Regions from separate parts of the Pseudarthrobacter sp. GQ63 genome, predicted to be linked through region 2. Evidence: riboswitches for the same ligand, from Rfam matches in the RefSeq annotation. Region 2 holds a riboswitch; each other region holds the start of a gene.
The links. Region 2 has a riboswitch for cyclic di-AMP ahead of AC6CHP_RS14380 (C40 family peptidase). Riboswitches for the same ligand answer to the same signal wherever they lie in the genome.
Positions count from the first base shown of each region.

Region 1: linked by a shared signal. The riboswitch ahead of AC6CHP_RS16965 (aggregation-promoting factor C-terminal-like domain-containing protein) and the one ahead of AC6CHP_RS14380 (C40 family peptidase) in region 2 are both predicted to bind cyclic di-AMP.
Region 3: linked by a shared signal. The riboswitch ahead of AC6CHP_RS06400 (LysM peptidoglycan-binding domain-containing protein) and the one ahead of AC6CHP_RS14380 (C40 family peptidase) in region 2 are both predicted to bind cyclic di-AMP.

Region 1 covers NZ_JCAXEF010000012.1:70,424-74,693, reverse strand. The annotation lists gene AC6CHP_RS16980 (phosphatase PAP2 family protein) at 1-462, shown strand, start outside; gene upp (uracil phosphoribosyltransferase) at 475-1,110, shown strand; gene AC6CHP_RS16970 (glyoxalase superfamily protein) at 1,157-1,561, shown strand; gene AC6CHP_RS16965 (aggregation-promoting factor C-terminal-like domain-containing protein) at 1,558-2,271, opposite strand; cyclic di-AMP (ydaO/yuaA leader) riboswitch at 2,277-2,439, opposite strand; gene AC6CHP_RS16960 (sensor histidine kinase) at 2,533-4,062, opposite strand; gene AC6CHP_RS16955 (response regulator transcription factor) at 4,070-4,270, opposite strand, start outside.
Region 2 covers NZ_JCAXEF010000008.1:157,205-161,474, forward strand. The annotation lists gene mobA (molybdenum cofactor guanylyltransferase) at 1-146, opposite strand, end outside; gene AC6CHP_RS14370 (HNH endonuclease) at 187-687, opposite strand; gene AC6CHP_RS14375 (NlpC/P60 family protein) at 961-1,740, opposite strand; gene AC6CHP_RS14380 (C40 family peptidase) at 1,898-2,593, opposite strand; cyclic di-AMP (ydaO/yuaA leader) riboswitch at 2,664-2,837, opposite strand; gene AC6CHP_RS14385 (M23 family metallopeptidase) at 2,974-3,798, opposite strand; cyclic di-AMP (ydaO/yuaA leader) riboswitch at 3,809-4,025, opposite strand; gene AC6CHP_RS14390 (iron-dependent transcriptional repressor DtxR) at 4,158-4,270, opposite strand, start outside.
Region 3 covers NZ_JCAXEF010000002.1:415,257-419,526, reverse strand. The annotation lists gene AC6CHP_RS06405 (protein adenylyltransferase SelO) at 1-1,020, shown strand, start outside; gene AC6CHP_RS06400 (LysM peptidoglycan-binding domain-containing protein) at 1,164-2,006, opposite strand; cyclic di-AMP (ydaO/yuaA leader) riboswitch at 2,010-2,179, opposite strand; gene AC6CHP_RS06395 (dienelactone hydrolase family protein) at 2,478-3,461, shown strand; gene AC6CHP_RS06390 (aggregation-promoting factor C-terminal-like domain-containing protein) at 3,568-4,270, shown strand, end outside.

The sequences.
Region 1 (4,270 bases), on a different contig from region 2:
GAGACCTCGCCGTCCTTTCCCAGCGGCCACACCCTGAACACCACCGTGGTGATAGGCGTCCTGATCTACCTCATGTGCCTGCAGTTCCAGGTGCTCTGGGCCAGGATTGCGGCCATCACGGTGGGGACGATCTTCATCGTCGCCATGGGTTTGAGCCGGGTCTTCCTGGGACACCACTGGATGACGGACGTCATGGCGGGCTGGTTCCTGGGGCTGGCGTGGGTGGGCATCGTGATCCTGGCCCACAGGCTGTTCCATGTGATGCGGCGGCGTGAACACGCAGGCCCGGCGCCCACCTTCGAACATCCGGTCCTGCGCGAGGACCACTCCGGGGACGAGGAAAGCACCACCGGTACCGCCCCGAAGGAGAACGACGGCGGTGCCCCGCCAAGGGTCGACGACGGCGCTTCCCAGTCGGGAACGGGCAGCGGGCGGCAGGGGAGCGGCCCGGCGGCCGGGTGATAGTTTTGACCCATGCGCACTCTCGTTGTGGACCACCCGCTGGTCGCCCATAAGCTCACCGTCCTGCGGGACAAGAACACTCCGTCCCCGGTTTTCCGGCAGCTGACGGAGGAGCTGGTGACCCTCCTTGCCTACGAGGCCACGCGAGAAGTCCGCACCGAGCCCGTCACCATCGAAACTCCTGTCAGCACGACCGTGGGCACCGCGTTCACCAAGCCCACCCCGCTGGTGGTCCCCATCCTTCGTGCAGGCCTGGGCATGCTGGAAGGCATGACCAAGCTGGTCCCAACCGCTGAAGTGGGCTTCCTGGGCATGGCCCGTGACGAGGAAACCCTGGACATCATCACCTACGCCGAGCGACTCCCCGAGGATCTCACCGACCGGCAGATCTTCGTGCTGGATCCCATGCTTGCCACCGGCGGAACACTGCGCGAAGCCATCAAGTTCCTGTTCAAGCGTGGCGCCTCGGATGTCACGTGCATCTGCCTGCTCGCCGCGCCGGAGGGCCTGGCCAAGCTGGAGGAAGAACTCTCCGGCGCAAACGTCACCATCGTCCTGGCATCCATCGACGAGAAGCTCAACGAGAAGTCCTACATCGTTCCGGGCCTGGGAGACGCGGGCGACCGCCTGTACGGCATCGCAGGCTAGGACTCAAGCCTTTCCCGCTTCCCGCCGCAAGGCTTAGCCTGTGCGCATGGACTGGAAACTGGAACTCGTTTTTGTGCCCGTGTCTGATGTGGACCGGGCCAAGGACTTCTACGTCAACAAGGTGGGCTTCAACGCCGATTTCGACGCGCGGCCCAGCGACTCCATCAGGTTCGTGCAGCTGACCCCGCCAGGGTCTGCCTGCTCCATCTGCATAGGGGAAGGGCTCACGGATGCGCCGCCCGGCACAGGCTCAAACCTGCAGCTCGTGGTCAATGACATCCAGGCCGCCCATGCGCAGCTGAAGGCCAACGGGGTGGACGTCAGCGATGTGGACGTGCAGGACTGGGGCCATTTTGTGTACTTCGCCGATCCTGACGGGAACCGGTGGGCGGTCCAGTACATCCCGGGCCGGGACGCGCTGGACCGCGAGGGGAAAGCTGCCTCGGTTTAGTACCAGTTGTTGGCGTAGTGGAAGTTCAGTGCTCCACACGGCGACTGGTAGCGCTCCTGGATGTAGTTCAGGCCCCAATTGATCTGCGTACGGTAATTGGTGCGGTAGTCGGCGCCCGCGCTGGCCATCTTTTCGGCAGGCAGGGACTGCACAATGCCATAGGCGCCGCTGCTCGGGTTGGTGGCCGTGGTGGTCCAGTCCGATTCCTTGGTCCACAGGGTCTGCAGGCACTGCATCTGGTCCGCGGCCCAGCCGTAGGAGGCCAGCTGGCCGGCGGCGTAAGCCTGTGCCCCTGCGGGGTCATTGACCGCGACGACGGGTGCAGGCTCCGGAGCGGGGGCAGGCGCAGGTGCGGGTTCAGGCTCCGGGGCCGGCGCGGGTGCAGGCTCGGGAGCGGGAGCAGGGGCCGGTTCGGCTGCCTGCGGGACCACGTTGATCGGCTCAGCCGCAGGAGCGGGGGCCGGGTTCGCCTGGATTTCGCTCTTTTCGATGCTCAGCTTCGACTGTGCCTCAGCCGCCTGAGTCTCCGTGGCTGCCACCTGCACTGCGGTGTCGGTAGCCTGGCCCGCGGCTCCAACACCTACAAGAAGGGCGCCGGACGCTGCGAGGATCGCAGCGCGCTGGCCGAAGGACGGAATTTTGCCTGACGTGCGCGGGACACCAGCTTCAGAGCCTGGTTTCGGGCGTGCTTTAGTAAGGAACTTAGACATGATGGATCGCCTCTCACACCTGCGGAGTTAGCTGTCGGGTTCGGATGAGGGCATCCGGCCACACGGAAAGATCACGTGCTGGCTTAACCCCAAGGGCAGTTGAGTGCCCGGGACTGTTGGGTCCCCCGCCTCTGCCTATGCTCAAGCGGAATCCGGGAAGCGGCAGAGCTTGGCGTCATCCGGATATGCGGCCCGAACGGGAACCGCACCCAATCGACGGTACAGGAGAGCAGCGCTTAAGTCACATTTTGGTAACAGGGATCACGCTGACGGCGCGCCGTCTTGCGTCTCTCCGTGCACAAGCGGGAGCTGAAGCGCGAACTGGGTGCGGCCGGGCTGTGATGTCACCGTGACCTTGCCCCCGTGGGCCTCAACAATGGATTCCACGATGGACAGCCCCAGGCCGCTGGTTCCTTCCGTGCCGGATACGCCAAGCCCGCCGGCCTTGCCTGTCCGGGCCGCGTCTGCGCGGGCGAAGCGTGCGAAGACCTGGTCCACGAAGTCCGGCGGAATGCCCCCGCCGTCGTCCGTTACCGTTACCACCGCGGCACCCTCCGGCGTCTTCCCCACCCCGGTGACCACGGTGGTCCCCGGCGGCGTGTGCTTGCGCGCGTTGGACAGCAGGTTCATCAGCACCTGCCGCAGCTGGGACGGGTCCCCTTCCACCACAACAGGCTCGTCGGGGAGCTCCAGCCGCCAGGTGTGCCCGGGCGCCATGACCTTTTCATCACTGACGCCTTCCACCACCAGCTGGTTCAGGTCCACCTCGCTGAACTTCAAAGGCTGGCCCTCATCCAGCCGCGCCAGCAGCAGCAGGTCCTCCACCAGTGCAGTCATCCGCTGGGACTGGCTTTGCACCCTGGCCAGCGACTTCTCCCCGTCAGGAGTGAAGTGTTCCGTCATCCGCATCAGTTCCGTATAGCCGCGGATGGCGGTCAGCGGCGTGCGGAGCTCATGGGAAGCGTCCGCCACGAACTGCCGGACCTTGGTTTCGCTCTTCTGCCGTGCCTGCAGCGCGTTGGCCACATTGTCCAGCATCAGGTTCAGCGCGTGGCCCACGCTGCCCACCTCCGTTGCGGGATTGGAGTTCGACGGCGGCACGCGCACCGCAAGCGCCACCTCGCCGGCATCCAGCGGCAGCTTTGAAACGCGGGTGGCAACCTCCGAGAGCTGCTCAAGGGGCTTCATGGTGCGGCGGATCAGTACGGTTCCCACCAGGCCGATCAGGAGAAGGCCGCCCAGTGAGACGAAAACGAACGTCCACACCAGGGACGCGAGCGTGCTCTCCTTGGCGGCCAGGGGGAGTCCTGTCACCAGGACGTCACCAAAGTTGGTCTGGATGGCCACCAGCCGGTAGTCGCCGGTGGACAGCGTCCTGTCCACCGGCTGCACGTTGGCTGGCAGGGCCAGCAGGACCTGTTTGTCCTCCGTGGACAAGGGGGAGCGCGTGGCATTCGAGGTGAGGAAACCGCCGCTGTTGACCTGGCCGTTGAGGATCCGGGCGTTGAGGGTTCCAACGCTCTGGCCGCGGGCGTCCAGGGGATCCCGGCCGTTAAAGCCGCCCGAGGGAGGGCGGCCGGGATCGTTGGAACGGGCTGCGGCCTGGCTTAGCTGCTCATCGAGTTGCCGGGTGAGGAACTCGTCCATCGAGGCATAGCTCGCCACGCCAACCGCCCCGCAAATGGCAACCAGCAAGGTCATGGCCAGGAGGACAAGGCGGGTCCGCAGGTGCCAGGTGCCGGGCTTCAGCCAGCTCCGGGGCTGCGGCTCCGTACTGTGCGCGGACGCCATCGCTTTCCTACTCCGCCGGCTTGATGACGTATCCGGCGCCGCGCACGGTGTGGATCATGGGCGGATGGACGGCGTCCACCTTTTTGCGCAGATAGGAAATGTAGAGTTCCACGATGTTGGCCTGGCCGCCGAAGTCGTAGTTCCAGACCCGGTCCAGGATCTGCGCTTTGCTGATGACGCGCTTCGGGTTTTCCATAAGGTAGCGGAG
Region 2 (4,270 bases):
CTGGAGGCTCCTGCGGACGCGTCAATCGCACGCTGCAGGAGAGTGGCGTGGTGGAAGACAAGGTCCTGCTTCGGCACTCCGCCCAGCCGGGACGACCCCCCGCCGGCCAGGATGAGGGCATCGAAGGGCAACCGGTTCTCTTCCACTCCCCCAGCCTAGTCACCAAGGGCATGGTGCGGGGTGGGGTCAGGCGGCGCGCTCGGGCAGCAGGAACGGGTCCCAGGCGGGGGTGGGCTTTTCGAGTTCCTTGATCTGCCAGATGGTTCCGTGCGGGGGCTCCGGGACGAACCGCAGCTTCCACCCCATCTCGGCCGGCGTGTGGTCACCCTTAACATTGTTGCACCGAAGGCAGGCGGCCACAAGGTTCTCCCAGGAATCGGCACCGCCGCGGGACTTGGGCTGGACATGGTCGATGGTGTGGGCCGCTTTTCCGCAGTACGCGCACCTGTGGCCATCACGCCTCAGCACTCCGCGGCGGCTGACAGCCGTGGCCTGGTTGTATCTGGGACGGATATAGCGGTTCAGGAGGATAACGGACGGGCGGCCCAATATCTCCTGGGGTCCCACCACGGGATCATCACCCTCGGCAACCACGCTGGCTTTGCCTGTGAGCACAAGCACCAGCGCCCGGCGGAACGTGATGACCGCCAGCGGTTCATATCCAGCATTCAGAACGAGAGTGCGCATGCACGTACCTCTTCACGGCCGCACCCGTCAGGGGCACGAGGGCCGGCTGCCCTCGGCATGTCCGGGCTATGGATCGACACCACAAGAGTAAACATAGATGCGCATTATCAGCTAATTGCGGTTTTCCAAAACTGCCGTGTCGGGTCCATTGGCGGGCGTTCCCCGGGTGGCTGCGGGCTGCACTCCGCCGGCATCGTACTTAAATGGAAGAACCCCTGCCGCGGGGCAGGGGTTCTTCGTGCCGTCCCCAGGGAACGGCTAACGCGGGGCTCGTTAGTTCACGCGGATGAAAACAGGGCCGGAGCCAACGTTGGCGCTGAACACCACGGTCTGGTTTCCGTTGTATCCACCGTGGACAGCCTGGCCGTTGCCGGCGTAGACAGCGATGTGGGCCATGCCCGCGCCACCATCTGCGTAGTAGATGAGGTCGCCTGGCTGGGCTTCCGCGGCGCTTACGGTGCGGCCCAGGGAGAGGTACCCTGCAGGCCAGTCGTGGAAGTTGATGCCCACTGCGGCCAGGGAGTTGGTCACCAGCATGGTGCAGTCCTGCGTGACGCCCAGCTGGGCGTACGCAGCGGAAAGGATGGCTGCGCCCTTGCCGCTGGCGGAAGCGGCAGGAGCTGCAGCGGGTGCAGAGGCGGTGGTTACCTTGGCGGTCACCTTGGGGGCTGCGGCAGGCTGGACGACGGCGGGAGCCGGCTCGGCTTCCTCGACCTCAACAGGAGCTGGCTCTTCCTCGACAACCACAACAGGCGCGGGCGTGGTGGTGACGGCCGGCTTCTCGAAGGTGATGGCGATGGTGGAAGCAGCGGAGATCGGCGCCTCGACAGAGGACTCAACTTCCAGGGTGGCCGGAGCGGAGTCGCGCTGGACGCTGGAGTCAGCCGCGTTTGCAGCGATGCCGCTGGTCAGCACCAGGCCCGAAGCAGCGGCAATAACCGCTGCCTGGCGGCCCATGCCGCCGGCGTTGCCGCCAACAGCCTTGGCGATAACGGCGATTGAGTTGGTCTTGGTGACTTCGGCGCGATGCCGTGCGGTGGCACGAGTAGTCATCAGTTCTCTCTTTCGTTTTCCTCAGGCCGTTGTGGGCACCAAGGGGTTTGGGCGTGCCGGCATCTTGGGGGTACGCCGGCACGCCCCGAACGGGGATGTGGTGTTTGTGGAAAGTGGTGGAGCAAAGAAATAGTTCTTGGGCCCGAAGGCCCAAGAACTATTTGTTGATCGTGAAGAAGGCGGAGCTTCCGGTGGCGGCCACCGAGTGAAGCAGAGTGCCCTGGGAGGGGTTGAGCGCGCTGATCATCATGCCGTTGCCGACGTAGATGCCTACGTGCGCGCCACCGTTCTGCATGACCAGGTCACCCGGCTGCGGGGTGGAGGTAGGCGTCATTGCCGTCCAGGCGTTGACGCGCGGGATGCTGACGCCAGCCTGGGCGTAAACCCACTGGGTGAAGCCGGAGCAGTCCCAGCCGTTGGGGGTGGTGCCGCCCCAGACGTAGGGACGGCCGATGCCGGTGTACGCCAGTGCGGCAATGCCGGAGGTAGAGGCCGAGGAAACCGTTTCGGCCTGCTTCTCAGCTGCAGCTTCGGGGGCCGACGCGGTGGAGGCCGTCCGGGTTCCGGAAGCAGTCCGGCTCTCGGATTCGGTCGACTGTGCCCGCACCGGTGCCGGCTTCGGAGCGGCGGTGGTCTTCACCACGGGACGCTCGAAGGAGACGGTGGCGGTGGGTGCTGCGGTCACCGCGAGGGCAGACTGGGCAGACCCGGACTCGGTGGAAGCGGATACGCCGGCGGTGGTGTCCGCGGCGTTGGCAGGCAGGCCCATGCTGAGGATGAGACCGGAAGCGGCTGCGATAACTGCAGCCTGGCGACCTACTGTCCCGGCATTGGCACTAACAGCCTTGGACACGGTGTCCAAGGGGTTGGTACGAACCGATTGCGCACGGTGGCGCGCAGAATGATGGCGTGAAGACACGAAGGTAGCCTCTCCCAATGCCTGCGAGGTGAGCTGTCGGATTCGGATGGGAGTCACCCGGCCACACCGCTTCCAAGGAAGCTTTGCGACTTAACCCCAAGGCCTTCGCTGAAGCAAAGACCAAAATTGGTTCCCCCGCCCCTGCCAGACGATGAAATGCGAACGGACCTTGAGCGGTGGCAGAGCTAGGCAATCCGCACAAGAGCGTCAACTTCGGAAAAGTTGACGCGAGTTAGACGGTACAGCAGTTTTCGTTGAATGTCACATTCAGGTCACGGCAGGTCACGATGATTCGAGAGTGAACCATCATTTGACTACAGCCAGCCGGTGGGATCGACGACTTCGCCGTTGACCTGGACCTCGAAGTGGAGGTGGCAGCCTGTTGAAGCACCTGTGGTGCCACTGAGCGCCAGGACATCGCCGCGGGAGACCGTCTGGCCCTCGGCGACGCTGAAGGAGGAGAGGTGGTTGTACGTGGTTTCCAGGCCGTTGCCGTGGTCCACGACAACCCGGTTTCCGCCACCGTACTGGTGCCAGCCCACGAACGTCACGGTGCCGGTGGCTGCTGCAAGGACCGAGGTGCCGCACTGGGCCACGTAGTCCTGGCCGCGGTGGAAGTCACCAGAGCCGCCGGTGATCGGGCTGACCCGGTAACCGAACGGGGAAGCAGTGGACAGCGCGGCCAAAGGGGCTCCGAGGCTTCCGGCAGATGCTGCGCGGGACACGGAACCTGCGGACTGCGCGCTGAGCAGCTGCTTCAGTTTGCCGTCGGGATCCGCCTGGGTCACCACGGCAGAGCGGCTGAAGTCGATCTGTGCGCCGGCCTCGGCCGATACCTGCGGCTGCGGAGTGACAGCCGAAGCTGCCACCGGGGTAACGCTGCCGGCATTGTCTGTAGCCATGACGGGGCTGGTTGCCGGAACGGTCACGGTCAACACCAGCCCGGTGGCGGCCAGCGCGATTCCGGCCTTCTGGCCGATCCCGCTGGCGGAGGCAAATTCCGTGATTTGCCGGAAGGGTCCTCGACGGCGGCGTGCATCACGGTGCGGATCGCGGGGGCGTTCCGTGGTGATGACCTCGACAACGCGCGGCGTTGAAACGGGGGCGGCCGCGCGGCGGCGCCCCTTGGGGGTCTGCATGGACAAGAAGGGTTCCTCTCTGGAAAGCCTGCGAAGTTAGCTGTCGGATTCGGGTCAGAGAGTTCACAGACCCGGTCCGCCTGGGCAAGCTCGGCACAGAGGTATCCCCGGAAGGATCCAACGCTGGAAGAGGCTTGCTGCTGACGGACTTCACCCCAAGGCAGTCCCCCGTCTGCCGGTTGTGGTTCCCCCGCCTCTGCCAGTAATGACTCGTGCACCTGATCCGCTGGCAGAGCTCGGCTCCGGATCAGGTAACGCTTTAGTATCTACGCTTGGGTTTTAACTATAGGGCCAGAAGTCCCAAAGTAACAATTCCGTTATCTTTGCCTCTTCTGCCCCAACCGGGGTAGAACGCACGTTTACCGGATGGCAACGAAGACGTGGGCCGCCACTTCCGGTGGCAGCTCCAGGGCGCCCTCTATGCCGGGCACGCGGACCGAAATGTAGTCTCCCACCCGCTCCAGCGAGACTG
Region 3 (4,270 bases), on a different contig from region 2:
ACCCGGGCCCTTGCCGTTGTGGCCACAGGACGCCCGGTGCGGCGGGACACCATGTTGCCCGGCGCCGTCCTGGCCCGGGTGGCCAGCAGCCATCTCCGGGTGGGCAGCTTCCAATATGCCCGGGCCACGGACAACATGGAGCTCCTCCGCCGGCTGGCGGACCATGCCATCAGCAGGCACTACCCGGACGCAGCCCAAGCTGAACATCCCTACCTGGAACTGTTCGCCTCGGTGGTGGCCGCCCAGGCCGGGCTGGTGGCCCGGTGGATGCTGGTGGGGTTTGTGCACGGCGTCATGAACACGGACAACATGACCATTTCCGGCGAAACCATCGACTACGGCCCCTGCGCCTTCATGGACGCTTTCAATCCCGGGGCCGTGTACAGCTCCATTGACGTCGGCGGCCGCTACGCCTACGCCAACCAGCCGGTGGTGGCTGAGTGGAACCTGGCGCGGCTGGCGGAGGCCATGCTGCCGCTCTTCCACGAGGACCAGGAACAGGCAGTCGCCCCCGCAGTGGAGGCGCTGGGGAAGTTCCGCAGCCAGTACAGCGATGCCTGGTTCAACGGCATGAAGGCAAAGCTTGGCATCAACGGCGGGCCGGCCGGAAGCAAGGAGGGGGACGAGGCATCGGAACTGGTGGACGGGGTGATCGCCCTGCTGAAGGACGGACCTGTCGATTACACACAGTTCTTCCGGAGCCTTGGCCAGGCCGCCAGGGGTGATGCCAGGCCGGCGCGGGGCATGGTCCTGGATCTCGCCGCGTTTGATGCCTGGGCTGGGCGCTGGGCCGGCCTGAAGCCCGACGCCGGGCTGATGGACAGCGTCAACCCGGTGTACATTCCCCGGAACCACCTGGTGGAGGAAGCGCTGGCGGCCGCCACGGAGGGGGATATGGGCCCATTCGACCGTTTCCTGGAAGTGGTGAGGGCCCCGTTCCATGAACGCCCGGGGCTGGAGCGCTACACCGAGGGGCCGCCGGAGGACTTCGGCACCTACCGGACCTTCTGCGGTACCTGACCCGGGGCGGCGCTGGCCTCCGGACGGATCAAGAATGACAACCGTGGAAGCACGACAAAGGCGGCAGCCGGGAGAACCCGGCTGCCGCCTTTATCTGGAGTGGCCTGGCCCTTACGGGCCAGCTGCGTCTGTGTCCGTGGTGACTATGCCACGCGGACGAAGGAAGCGCCGCTGAGCCAGCTGATGGAGTGAACGGCGGTCTGGTTGCCGTTCACGCCGCCGCTGACAACCTGGCCGTCGCCGGCGTAGACGCCCACGTGGCCGGCGGTGATCACCAGGTCACCGGGAGCGGGGGTGCCCACGGTGGTGCCGTACTGGTAGAACTGGCCCGGGGCAAGGTCGCCGACCGACTTGCCGACCGTGCGCAGGGCTTTCTCCACCATGGCGGTGCAGTCCTGGATCTGGCCCACCTGGCCGTAGGCGTTGGCAAGGATGGCCGCTCCGGCGCCGCTGCCCGTGGCTGCAACCGGTGCTGATGCGTAGGACATGTTCATTCCCGTGTTAGCCGGGGTAGTAACAGCAGCGGTCTGGACCGGAGCCGGTGCCGGTGCTGCAGCCGGTGCAACGTAGGCTGCGGCCGGGGCGGATCCCGCGGCGGGAATCTGGATCTGGTCACCGGGGTAGATGATCGTGGAGACGGAAAGCCCGTTGGCTGACAGGACGTCATTCAGGCTGACACCGTGCATCGACGCAATGGCACCAAGGGTGTCGCCCGATACAACCGTGTGGACGTTGCCGGCTGCTGCGGCGGGGGCTGCGACTGCTGCCACAGGGGCGGCCGAAGCCTGGACGCTAGCGGTCTCGGTGGTGTCCGGACCGTTCACACCGGCGTGGGCCGGGGCGCCTACGCCGAAGGCAATGCCGGAGGCTGCTGCTACGGCCAGAGCCGGACGGCCCAGGGACTTGGCCGAAACAGCCAGCCCTTCGATCGCGATGGAGCGGGCCGGCGTTGCGCGGTGACGGGCAGTGGTGGAATTTTTTGACACAGTTGATCGCCTCTCCCATGCCTGCGGGGTGAGCTGTCGGGTTCGGGTTGGAGATACCCGGCCGGTAACACCTCCGAATGGAACGGACGCGCTATCGACTTAACCCCAAGACCTTTAAAGGCCGCGGAAACTTGGTTCCCCCGTCCCTGCCAGCTGGAAAGCGTTGGTTCCCGGGTCAGTGGCAGGGCTCGGCATTCTGACGGGGAATGTCCCGTCTGGGAGGGACACTTGAAGACCATAACCCGACTTAGCACCCATTGTCACATTTGGATAACATGCGAGGCGATTCTCTCGGTTTGGCTATCGACTGGATTTCGCGTGCCACAGCGCCCCCGGGGCGAAGTGCAGGCGCGCCGATTTTGCAGGGCATGATGTTTATCACAAAGCGATAAAGGACGGGCAAAGATCGCCGCTGAACCTTGTCCGGAGGTGGCTGGGGGAGGAGTATGTTCGTCACCCCGAGGAGGCACTGTGACGCAGCTTGGCAAGTATGAGAAGTACCTGATTGAGGAATTCTTTGACGACTACCGGTCCGGCGCGCTGAGCCAGCGGACCTTTACCCGGCGGGTTGCTTTCATTACCGGCAGCATGGCGGCGGCGTCGGCGGCGATGCTGCTGGTGGGTTGTACCCCCAGCGAGGTGCCGCGGAGCACCGACCCCATGCCCACCCCGGAACCGTCCCCGACGTCCCCGACGTCCGCTGCCGGGACTGCGGGGTCGGGAGCGGTGCCCGGGGCTAAAAGCCCGCTCTCTGTCCCTGAGGGTGCGCCAGGATTGACGACGGCGTCCGTCCAGTTTCCGTCCGGCGGCGCCTCCGTCAGTGCCTACCTGGCCAGGCCCGAGCAGGAAGGGCGCGCTCCTGCCGTGTTGATCTGCCATGAGAACCGCGGGCTGACGCCCCACATCGAAGACGTGGCCCGCCGGTTCGCGAAGGAGGGGTATGCCGCCCTGGCGCTTGACCTGCTCAGCCGTGAAGGTGGGACGGCCGGCATGGACCGCGACGCCGTACCCGGCGCCCTCACCCAGGCCGGCGCCCAGCGGCACGTGGCCGACTTTGCGGCAGCACTGGAGTACCTCCAGGCCCAGGACTTCGTGGACGGCGGCCGCGTCGCCATGACCGGCTACTGCTTCGGCGGCGGCATCACCTGGCAGGCGGCCGCCGAACTGGACGGCTTGAAGGCAACTGCGGCGTTCTATGGACCCGCCCCCGACCTGGCCAAAGTACCGGACATCAAGGCGGCCGTATTCGGGGTCTACGCTGAACTCGATCAACGCATCACCGGGCCAATGCCTGCGCTCAAGGATGCGCTGGCAGCCTCCGGTGTTGTCCACCAGCTCACGGTCTACCCCGGCGTGGACCATGCCTTCCATAACGACACCGGCGACCGCTACAACGAAGCCCAGGCGACGGCCGCGTGGAATGACACCCTTGCCTGGTTCGGCCAGCATTTGTAAGAGGCCGGCACTTCTGCCCTTTCCGTCAACGTAACTGCCTTCGGTCCATAACGATGTAGAAACGTCCGCCTTCAACCTGAGGGTGAAGGCGGTAGGCTTCCCGACTATGTGCCGGTTCGTTACCAAACCCAGGGCGCGGCTCGCCGCGGCGCTTCTTTCATTTGCGCTGGTGGGAACCCTATGGCTTACGCCGGCGGGTGCTGCGGAGGTCCCGCCCGGCGATTTCCCGTCCTGGGAGGAGGTGCAGGACGCGAAGGAGAGCGAGGCCAAAAAGACCGCGGAAATTGCCAGGATAGGTGGCTTACTGTCCGCCCTTCAGGACCAGTCCGAGGCCGCAGGCTCCGCCGCGGTGCAGGCAGCAGCGGAGTACGCGGTGACGGACGCGGCTTTGCAGGCTGCATCTGCCAAGGTGGAAGTCCTGGCGGCACAGACCGAGCAGGCTCACTTTGACCTTGTCCAGCACAGGAAAGAGCTCGGTGCGCTGGCGGCCCAGTCATACAAAACCGGCGGTACGAACATGGGGTTCTTTGTTGCCCTCGACGCCGTCCAGAGCAACACCGTGCACGGGCTCAACGTGGTGCAGATCGTGGGGGACAAGACCGCCGCACTCGTGCACAAGGCGTCGGTCGCAGGAAAGATCGCTGCTGCGCTGGCGGCCCAGGAACAGGCTGCGAAGGATGAGCGCGGGCGGCTGTCCCTTGAAGCCGAAGCCAGGCTCACGGAGGCCCGGTCCGCCCAGGACGCCGTGACCCGCCAGGCGGCGGAGGAAAAGCAACGCAGCGGGCAGCTAACGGCGCAGCTGGCGTCGC